DNA from 2 places in the Numidum massiliense genome. Region 1 is predicted to be linked to the other one. Evidence: riboswitches for the same ligand, from Rfam matches in the RefSeq annotation. Region 1 holds a riboswitch; the other holds the start of a gene.

Region 1 (5,398 bases):
TTTAAAACGCCGTAAAAGATACAGCCCAGACCTTATGATGCTCGGAGCAGAGTTAGCTGCAGCGCCGGGAATGACCTACCGCCTCGCCTCAGAGGTCACGCAAAAACTTGCCGGTATAACGATCAGCCATACGACGTTTCAGCGCTTAGTAAAAGAAGCAGGTGAAGCTCAAGCTGTCATGGATGCTGAAAAAAGGGATCGAATTTTTGAGGATACGGTAATTCCTAACTCTCCGTCCGTTAAGCACTTATATTGCGAAGCAGATGGCTTATACGTCAAAGGGAGAGGCAAAGGAATAGAGATCAAAAATATGCTTGCCTATACCGGGTGGGAGCAAAACGGACAGCGTGTCTCGTTAACAGATCGTCACGTCTTTTCTACCGTTGAATCGGTGGATGACTTTTGGGAAATAGGTTATGCAGCGATTCGACATCGTTGGGATCTCTCACATACACATGTGGCGACTAATGCGGATGCGGCTTCATGGATCTCTGAGGAACGCGTTCAAAATACCTTTTCTGAAGCGACATCGGTTGTCCGCCAATTGGATCCTTTTCACGTAAAGAGGAGTATTCGTCGCGGGTTGAGCCGCCAGCCAAGGCTCATTCCTCAAATTGAAAAGGCAATATCCGAAAAAAATAAGGATAGGTTTAAAGCGGTGATTGATACGGCACAGGGAAATGCAGAGACGGAGCGAGAGGAAAAGCGTATCGAGAACATGCAGAAGTATCTTGAAGGGCACTGGGAGATCCTCTGCGACTGGCGTGAGGTTAGTCCAGACGTGCCAAAAAATGCTCGTAGGATGGGATGCATGGAATCGAACCAGAGACGTCTGGCATACCGCATGAAACGTCGTGGCATGTACTGGAGTGAAGAAGGGGCTCAAGCCATCGCCAAAGTACAACAAGGCGTTACCAATGGGACGTTGAGACAGGCATTATTAACTGTCTGGCCCAACCGCCAAGTGACACAAAAACTAAAACGCCATGCGAGGCGAATAGGTAAGTCGGATCACATTGGGGTTCAAGTTGGCAGGATCCAAGTAGGTGCCGCATCAGCTTCAAGTGCTATTGGGTATTTGGATAAGGTGGTTAATCGCCGTCCTTGAAGAGTTAACTCCTCAAGGGCGGACAACAAGTGAACGTTAGGGAATGACATATTTAGGTCTTTAAATCCTTGATCCTGTAAGGTCGTCGAGTAAAGCTTGACACATACTGTGACATTTCTTTCATGGAAACGAATACGCGTGTTGTGCTATACTAGATTTATTGAATTGAATACAACCTTCGGGGCATGGTGAGATTCCTGACCGGCGGTGATCGCCACAACGGTGGCGTAAGCCCGCGACTCACAGATCATAAGAGGCGTTTCGACGACTCGACATGCGGTTGACGACGCATTTTCCCCGCAGTTGTTATGCGAGGAAAAAAGGTTGTCGCCAGCAGGTGATCGTGACTGACTTAGTGTAACTCTAAGGCCGACGGTATAGTCCGGATGGTAGAAGGTGAACAAGGACTTTGCTATTTTTTTCAAGAAATTAATAGTAAGGTTTATTTCACTATGCCCAGATAATTGTGTCTGGGTATTTTTATTTGGGTTGCATTCAATTTCAAAAATCTAACCAAAAGGAGGATTTTTGGAATGGCGATATTTTTTGGTAGCGCTGGCGAAGGCGAACATGACGAACGAGCGGATCGCGCATACTTCACGGAGTACGCGGATCCTACGGACCGAGTATACCTTACGGAGCACGCGGACCCCATAGACCGCGCATACCTTACGGATCTCACGAACCGTGCGGACGGCCATACACGCTATATGTCACTCGCGCTACAGTTGGCGCGCGCGACGCAAGGGCAAACGTCGCCGAACCCGCCAGTCGGGGCTGTCGTCGTCAACGGCGGGAAAATCGTCGGCATCGGTGCTCATCTCGCCGCCGGTCAGCCACATGCCGAAGTGCACGCGCTACAGATGGCTGGGCAAGAGGCGAGCGGCGCCACGCTGTATGTGACGTTGGAACCGTGTAACCACCACGGTCGCACGCCACCTTGTACAGAGGCAATCATCACATCTGGGGTACGAAAAGTAGTCGTCGGTAGTACAGATGCCAACCCGGCCGTCAACGGCGCAGGCTTGGCGCGGTTGCGCGAGGCTGGCATCGACGTCGTAACTGGCGTACTGCAGCGAGAATGTGCCACATTGAACGAAGCATTTTTTCACTATATGACGACGAAGCGGCCCTTTGTGACCGTGAAGACGGCGAGTACGTTAGACGGAAAGATTGCGACGAAAACAGGCGACAGTCGCTGGGTGACTGGCGAGCAGGCGCGGGCTTACGTCCATCGGCTGCGGCATGTGCACGATGCGGTTATGGTCGGTATTGGCACGGTGTTGGCGGACAACCCCCTCTTAACGACCCGTTTGCCGGAAGGGGGACGAGACGCGGTGCGCGTCGTCGTCGACAGCCAGCTCCGTACGCCCTTAGAGGCATACGTTTGTGACACATCGCAGGCGCCGACGTGGATTTTTTGCACGGAGAGGCGCGACAGAGGGAAAGAGGCGGCGCTCGCGGCGCGCGGGGTGCGCGTATTCACGGCGGGCGCGGGTCCGCGGGTCGATTTAAGTGAACTATTCGCTATACTCGGTCGGGAACACATCGTGTCCGTACTCGTCGAAGGGGGCAGTGCGCTGAACGGTTCCTTGTTAGAGGGACGTTTCGTGAACAAGGTCGTAGCGATGATCGCTCCGAAGCTTATAGGAGGAAGGGACAGCATGACGTCTTACGGTGGCGTGGGAAGTGATCGTATGAACGACGCCTTGTCTCTATCCGCTGCCAGGGTGCATAAGTTAGGCAACGATTTGTGCGTTGAAGGATATGTGTCACGCCCGCGGGCAGGAGGGGATCGACATATTTACCGGGATAATTGAGGAAATGGGCTGTGTGCGTCGCCTCGTCCGAAAAGGGGGAGCACTTGTCCTAACGGTCGACTGTCAATCCGTGTTAACCGATTTGAAAATAGGAGATAGTGTTGCCGTTAACGGCAGTTGTTTAACGGCTACCCGCGTCGACGATTACAGTTTTACGGCGGACGTGAGCGGCGAGACCATTAAGCGTACGACATTAGGTAATTTACGCGTCGGCAGCCAAGTGAATTTGGAACGTGCACTCGCGGCGGGCGAGCGGTTCGGCGGTCATTTTGTCAGTGGGCACGTCGATGCGACCGCGGTCGTAACTGAACGAAGACAGATGACAAATGCCGTCTTGTTTCGATTCAAAACAGCGCCCGAGTGGGCAACTTATATGGTCGACAAAGGTTCAATAGCTGTGGATGGGATCAGTTTAACCATTTTCGACGTGGCAGAGAACGGTTTCTCCGTCACCGTCATTCCGCACACGTTGCGCGAGACGACTTTGTATGACTCTCATGTCGGGGATCGCGTCAACATCGAGTGTGACATGATCGGCAAGTACGTTGTCAAAGTGTGCCTGAACAAGGCAGAACATGCGGCGCCAGCAGGTGTGAGCATCGAATTATTGAATGAGAACGGTTTTATATAACGGATAAATATAGAGGAGGAATGGTTGTGACGTTTCACACAGTAAGTGAGGCAATTGACGATTTGCGGCAAGGGCGACCAGTGATCGTCGTCGACGACGAAGATCGCGAAAACGAAGGCGATTTGGTGGCACTAGCTGAACACGCGACGCCGGAAGTGATCAACTTCATGATTACACACGGACGGGGGTTAGTGTGTGCACCTCTGACGGAAGAACGGGCACGCACGTTAGACTTGCCGTTAATGGTCGAAAAGGAGCAAAACGTGGACCGCTACGGGACGGCTTTCACCGTGTCTGTCGACCACAAAACGACGACGACCGGCATCTCGGCCCACGAACGCGCCCGAACCGTCCAAGCGTTAATTCGCCCCGATGCCCGCGCGCACGACTTTCGGCGTCCGGGACATATTTTTCCACTCATTGCAAAAAAAGGTGGCGTCCTCAAGCGCGCCGGCCATACGGAGGCTGCGGTCGACTTGGCGCAACTCGCAGGTAGTGTACCTGCCGGTGTCATATGTGAAGTGGTCAAATCAGATGGGACGATGGCACGCGTCCCGGAATTAACGCGACTAGCGGAACAGCATGCGCTAAAGATGATCACCATTGAAGACTTAATCCGTTATCGGATCGTTGAGGAACACTTAGTGACGCGGGAAGCTTCCGTGCAAATGCCGACCGCATACGGCCGTTTCACGGCGATCGCGTATACGAACCCTGTCGACGATCAAGAAGTTGTCGCCCTCGTCAAAGGGGAAATGACCCCCGATGAACCGATCCTCGTGCGCATCCACTCCGAATGTTTGACAGGCGATGTGTTCGCTTCCCTCCGCTGCGACTGTGGGCCGCAGCTCCACGCTGCCTTGCGCCAGATTGAAGCGGCAGGCAAGGGCGTGCTCGTCTATATGCGACAGGAAGGTCGCGGGATTGGTCTGTTGAACAAATTGCGCGCCTACGAATTACAAGAGCAAGGTCTCGATACGGTGGAGGCGAACGAGCGCCTCGGTTTCCCGCCCGATTCGCGCGATTACGGGATCGGCGCACAAATTTTGCGTGACTTAGGTGTCGAGCGATTGAAACTAATGACGAACAACCCGCGCAAAATCAAAGGATTGACGGACTACGGCTTGGACATCGCGGAAGTTGTGCCGCTCCAAATGCCGGCCAATGCGGAGAACGAAAAGTATTTGACGACGAAAAAAAGCAAACTAGGACATTTATTAACGATTTAAGAGGAGGTCATCTGTTATGGTAAAAGTTTATGAAGGACATCTCATCGGCAAGGGACTTAAGGTTGGCATCGTCGTGAGTCGTTTTAATGAACTCATTACGAACAAGTTGCTCAGCGGAGCGATCGATGCGTTAAAACGACACGGTGTAGAAGAGGAAAACATAGCGGTCGCATGGGTGCCGGGGGCGTTTGAAATCCCTTTTGCCGCAGACAAAATGGCCGCGTCGAAAACGTATGACGCTGTCATTACGTTAGGAACGGTCATTCGAGGTGCGACGCCGCATTTCGATTTTGTCGCCAACGAAGTGGCGAAAGGGGTAGCGAACTTGAATGGTAAACACGGGCTGCCCGTCATTTTTGGCGTATTGACCGTGGAGACGATCGAGCAGGCGATCGAACGCGCCGGAACGAAGGCAGGCAACAAAGGGTACGAAGCGGCCGTCTCGGCGATCGAAATGGCCAATTTGCACGAGAGCCTGCACAATATAAGCGGAGCGCAAACCGTCTGATCTGCTTTGGCGGGAACTGCGTCGCGAACTCTGTCGGGAACTATTTTGCCCGCGGTTTTGCTTGCTTAAAAGGTTATATTGCGAGTGCTCGTTAGCGAAAGA
Region 2 (5,398 bases), 1.6 Mb from region 1:
AGTACTAACGATCGTATCACGATACGCACTGTTTCACAATTTAGGCCGTGCCTGTACAGTCTCAACAGCTGCCTCATCATATGATATAGAAACGGTGATTGGGGGACAGCACACATGGCACGAAAAAGGAAGCCACCGAAACGAATGCCACGCCAACGGTTGTCGAAAGAAGAAGATCAACTAATTACTTCATTTATCTAATCCTAACAGGGGCAACTTTTTTTGTTGTCGGTTCGTTTTTCTTCTTCTTCATCGCGACGAAACAGTACGGTGAAGCTGTGCACAATTACCGCCGAGCTAAACGGCGACCAGGCGTAAGACCGCCACAACAGCCTATAGAGGAACCCCCCGGCATTTAACCGAAGCGACGATTACCGCCCCCTTATTAGCCCAAAGTCAGTACCTGTCATAACAAAAAGAACCGCCATTTCCCCTAGATTTCGGGTGGGGATTGGCGGCTCTTTTTATCGCCTAGCCTCCTAAGCTATGGTCGGCTTGACTGTTAACGTCGTGGGCGCAATCACTTTCACGGTCGTCACGCGCTTGCCTACGTTCATGACTAGCCCAGTCGAGTAAGATGGCACCTTCGTCGGCTTCAATGTCCGCAATGCTAAATGTTTTCTTGCCGATCCCGGAGGCGACATCGACTTCAAAGGTGGCCAGGTACTTCCGCCGTTGGAAGTACGATTGTCTTATTTGCGCCGATTGCACGCGGCGGTGTGTGACAATGGCCATTGTGCGCGCGACCCGCCGCGTGCAGAGGACAAGCCGTTCCTCGCAATAGACCCAACTAGCGTCGCGAAACACCGCCCATCCGTACAACAACGCGAATGGGATGATGATGAGCGAGAGCGCACCCCACGGGAAAAGAAAGTACGTCATAACACCTGCGGGCAGCACAGAGACGAATAACCATCTTCTGAGCTGACGCATCAAGGCGCGGCGCGGCAGACGGTGCCGTGCATGTTGTTCATAAAAGCCGTCGACTGCGAATTCAGGGGTAACCTCGCGTAAAAACGCTGCGACCTCATCTCGTTTCAACAACGGGAATAATATCGTCGATTCACTGTCGTCCGAACCGTAGCCAGCACTCTCAATATGAACAGTCGCATAGCCAAACGGTTGACGTAATACGCCTTCGACGACGCGAACCGCTTGGATGCGCTTATGCGGAATTGTCAAGCGGCGCCGCTCAAGCAACCCGCGTTCGATAACGAGACCTTCTCCTGTACTCTGTAGACGGAATTGACCGTATCTTATGGCCATAGTAACGATCGCGACACCCCAAGCGATGAGAAGCGCAGCGGGGATCGCGATAAACAAAACCGTGATAGAGTCACCAAATACCTTAAACATGCCGAAAAAGCGGTCATATACGTTGACGTTCGGCAAAATGTCATCGATTTTAGAAAGTAGCCCGCCGATCAAAGAAAAAATGACGCCGATACTTCCCGAGGTCGCCCCGAGCAGGAACAGTTCCCGTCGCGTTATTTGGCGTTCATACGTAGGTGTGCTTTCTATTGAACGGACGTCTGTGACACTCCCACTCGTTATACTTTTATATGCATCGTCGCGCGCGACACCATTCACGCCACCCGCGTGACCTTCGTTACCCTCGCCACCTTCGCCACGCTCGGTAGCTTCGATACCTTCGCCGTCTTCGCTGCCTACCTCTGCAACCGCCGCACGATGTCTACGCCGTTTAGCCGTTAACGCTTGCCGCAGGAGATCGGCCTCCGCGCGTGAAATGGCGGCAATTTCCGCTTCAGGACCAGCCCCCCCTGCCGTCTCCACCCGTATTTTTACAACTCTAAGAAGCCGATGCACAACCCCTTGGATAGAATCGACGGATTGAATGCGTTGCAGCGGAATCGAACTGCGCGTGCGGAACAACACACCTTGCACGAGTCGCAGTTCGCCGCCCTCAATGCGATACGTATACCGTCGCCAAGCGAGATACCCGTAGACAACCGCGAGCAAGACTAAAAAGGTACCGATCGCGGTTAACCACCACAAACTAACACCCCAATTGACCAACCGCTTCCCGAGCCACGATAAGGCAAAGATCGCTGGAATGAACCATAAGCGAATTTGCTCGATTATGAGAATGACGATACCAGCTGGATGCAGACGGCGCGGCTCACACATCGTCAGCCACTCCCGCAAGTTCAGCTATTTGATCGCGCAAGGCGTCTGCCGCTTCCACCGTCAATGCCGGAATTTCGTGCTCGCCAGCCGCTGTAGAAACGGACACAGTAGCCAATCCATAACGTCGCATAAGCGGTCCTTGCGACGTATCGACGTGCTGCACGCGTACCATCGGTATGAGCGTCCGCTTAATAAAAAAGACGCCGTGTCGCAAATCAATTTCCCGTTCTGTAATTTCATAGCGCCATCGCCGCCAGCGAATCGTCGGGGCGATTACAACCCCAATAAGCGTATAAATAATAGCTAATACACCGGCAGCGGCAGAAAAAATCCACCACCAACCGTGGAAAGACGCCATATACACTAAAATGAGGGCGCCCAGCACGAGGATGGAGGAAACGATCCCACCCGCAATACGCCATACTTTCACGGCGCGGGGGTCGATGCGCTCGCTCGGTTCAGGACGCATAAGCAGCTCCCCTTCTTACCCCTTTGGAAACAAGATTAGCGTTCAACTGTCTATCGATGGCACTATTTTCCCTAGATGCCAAGGCCATTCCTTTTCCTCCTTCAAATCCATCGTCACTATAGTATAACACGCACGCCCATCGCACCAGTCATTTAATAATTTCTTTATGTTGGCGTATCGACCACCCAAACAGAAAAAAAGCCGGACATATGCCGGCCTCGGAAAGAATAACGCCTTAAAAGTTACTTAACCTTTAACCATTTATTCGATTAACCCATTATGCGACGTTGGAGCCGCGGTTGTAACCTCATATAAATAGGAACGAACACTAAGGCGATCAGCAGCCCTTTAATCACGTTAAACGGGGTAATCCCGTACAAAACAATCCCAACTAATTTATCCGCTTCGAAAGGCATATTGAGTAAATAGGCGTAAGCGGGGAAGAGCACGTAGTAGTTCATAACCGCGAGTAGCGCCGCCATGACCAGCGTACCTACGACGAAACCGGCGACGACACCTTTGATGCCGTTCATACGCCGTGCCGTCAAGACGACAGAGACGACGAACACACTGCCGGCGATAAAGTTAGAAATATTACCGATTGGAATACCTGTCTCGCTACCGGAAAAAAGGAAGTGCAACGTATTTTTCAAGAACTCGACGAGCACACCGATCCACGGCCCGAACATAAACCCGGCGAATAGCGCGGGTACGTCGCTAAAGTCCACCTTGAGGTAAGGTGGAAACGGCGGTAGCGGGAAATCTAAATACTGCATAATAAACGCAATGGAAGACAACAGTGAAATGAGGACTAACTTCACCAAACGCGAAGAGGATTGCACCATCAGATCAACACACTCCTTAGTTAATTGGCTGTTCTACACTTTGAACAACCTCGAAGATGATGTATCTGATGACAACCGTACAAATCTAAAATGCCCGAAAAAAGTGGTCTCCCACTTCCTTCGGGCAATAGATAACGAGAGTAGTTGTGTAGGCGTTGCGGCAGCCACAGCAAACTAAAGGCAGCTTAAGCTCAGCAAGTTAGTAAGCTTGACGAGCGCCTCCGCGTCGGTGTACACTTCGTGTCACGCACTGTAGCACTGTCGCACTGTTGCACTATACAACCGTTTACTTGCCGCGCATGTAACGCAGATAGAATCACGGTAACAACAGTGCGTTTAAGACTTCGTACACATTGCGAATTCATAGGCAAACTCGCCTAAACGCAGTTCGCACGCATGCACATGCCTACGTTCGTCAAACTACTCGTTGACGTACGCGTTATCATCCTTCTCCCATCCAGACTATACTGTCGGCCCCGGAGTTTCACCGAGTCCACCGCTTGCGCGGGTCACGGGCTAAGGTACGCATCGTGCACGGTACGTGCACAGCATACCATCACCGCCGGTCGGGAATTGCACCCAGCCCCGAAGGATCAAAACGTTATTCATTTCCTGCCCTCATTATAGGGGATAACAATAAAAGTTGCAATGCGTCGGTTAACTGCTTGTTAAACAGTGACGCGGTTGTCTAATATCGCTTTTAGCATCTCATCGTCTAACCGCTGCAAAAACGCCTGCACGAGTTTAATACCGTTGTCGAGATCGTCGCGGTGTACGACTGAGCCGTGACTATGAATGTATCTTGCTGGGACGCCGATGACGAGCGAAGGCACGCCCTCACCGTATAGGTGGAATTTACCCGCATCGGTACCGCCGCCACCCATCAATTCTACTTGATACGGAATGTGCTCTTTTTTGGCGATGCGCACGATCGTGTCGCGCAGTGCCCGGTGCGGCACCATCGTCGCGTCGTAAAACGCAATCAACGGGCCTTTTCCTAATTCAATTTTCTCCTCCGATTCCATACCCGGCGTATCTTCGGCGACGCCGACGTCGAGCGCGAGGGCGATGTCCGGTTTGATTGTCTGCACGAGTGTCGTCGCCCCCCGCAGTCCGACTTCTTCTTGTACCGTCGCCCCGGAGTAAATTTGATTGGGGAGCTCGAGCTCCTTGCACCGTTTAAGCAGCTCCAGCGCCATGTAACAACCGGTACGGTTGTCCATCGCCTTTCCTAGTAAAAACTTCGGATTAGCCATTTGCGTAAAGGGACAGATCGGGATGACCGGGTCGCCGACTTCGACCCCCGCTGCTTCTGCTTCGGCTCTACTACTTACCCCGATGTCGATAAACATATGTTCCTTTTTGACAACACTTTTGCGTTCGTCTGGGGGTAAGACGTGAGGCGGTTTAGAACCGATGACGCCGATAATGTCTCGCTCGCGGCCTTTAATTTTTACCCGCTGTGACAACATGACGTGCTCCCACCAGCCCCCGAGCGGCTGCAGGCGCAAGTAGCCTTTGTCGGTAATTTTTGCTACCATAAATGCGACTTCGTCCAGATGGCCGGCCAACATCACCTTCGGCCCGCGGTTGCCGATTTTCCCGACGATGCTGCCGAGGTGGTCGGTGTAAATGTCGTGCGTGACACCTTCGATGTGCTGCTTCACAATCGCGCGAACGTCATCCTCGAAACCGGGTGCGCCGTCCGCCTCCGTAAGTTGTTTCAGAACTTCTAAATCTTTGTCCACACTGCACACTACCTTTCCTTAGTTGTCTCTCCCCTGTAGCATGCGGCATGGGCAGATACTTTATGCTGGACGGTAATGCAACGCGCATATGCCTCCGCAAAGTAAAAAAGCTATAGCCCTTCACTACCCCCGCAGTAAAAGAACTATAGCCGAACGGCTGATCAGTAGATTGAACTTTAAATGAACTT

Evidence for each region. Region 1 has a riboswitch for FMN ahead of ribD (bifunctional diaminohydroxyphosphoribosylaminopyrimidine deaminase/5-amino-6-(5-phosphoribosylamino)uracil reductase RibD). Riboswitches for the same ligand answer to the same signal wherever they lie in the genome.
Region 2: another riboswitch for FMN. It lies ahead of BN1247_RS11755 (ECF transporter S component); the one in region 1 lies ahead of ribD (bifunctional diaminohydroxyphosphoribosylaminopyrimidine deaminase/5-amino-6-(5-phosphoribosylamino)uracil reductase RibD).

The regions. Positions count from the first base shown of each region.
Region 1 covers NZ_CTDZ01000009.1:877,705-883,102, forward strand. The annotation lists gene BN1247_RS04695 (ISLre2 family transposase) at 1-1,108, shown strand, start outside; FMN riboswitch at 1,279-1,510, shown strand; gene ribD (bifunctional diaminohydroxyphosphoribosylaminopyrimidine deaminase/5-amino-6-(5-phosphoribosylamino)uracil reductase RibD) at 1,819-2,928, shown strand; gene ribE (riboflavin synthase) at 2,876-3,559, shown strand; gene BN1247_RS04710 (bifunctional 3,4-dihydroxy-2-butanone-4-phosphate synthase/GTP cyclohydrolase II) at 3,580-4,788, shown strand; gene ribH (6,7-dimethyl-8-ribityllumazine synthase) at 4,805-5,296, shown strand.
Region 2 covers NZ_CTDZ01000009.1:2,482,943-2,488,340, forward strand. The annotation lists gene BN1247_RS11745 (PH domain-containing protein) at 472-2,148, opposite strand; gene BN1247_RS11750 (PH domain-containing protein) at 2,141-2,617, opposite strand; gene BN1247_RS11755 (ECF transporter S component) at 2,887-3,441, opposite strand; FMN riboswitch at 3,904-4,059, opposite strand; gene BN1247_RS11760 (M42 family metallopeptidase) at 4,131-5,219, opposite strand.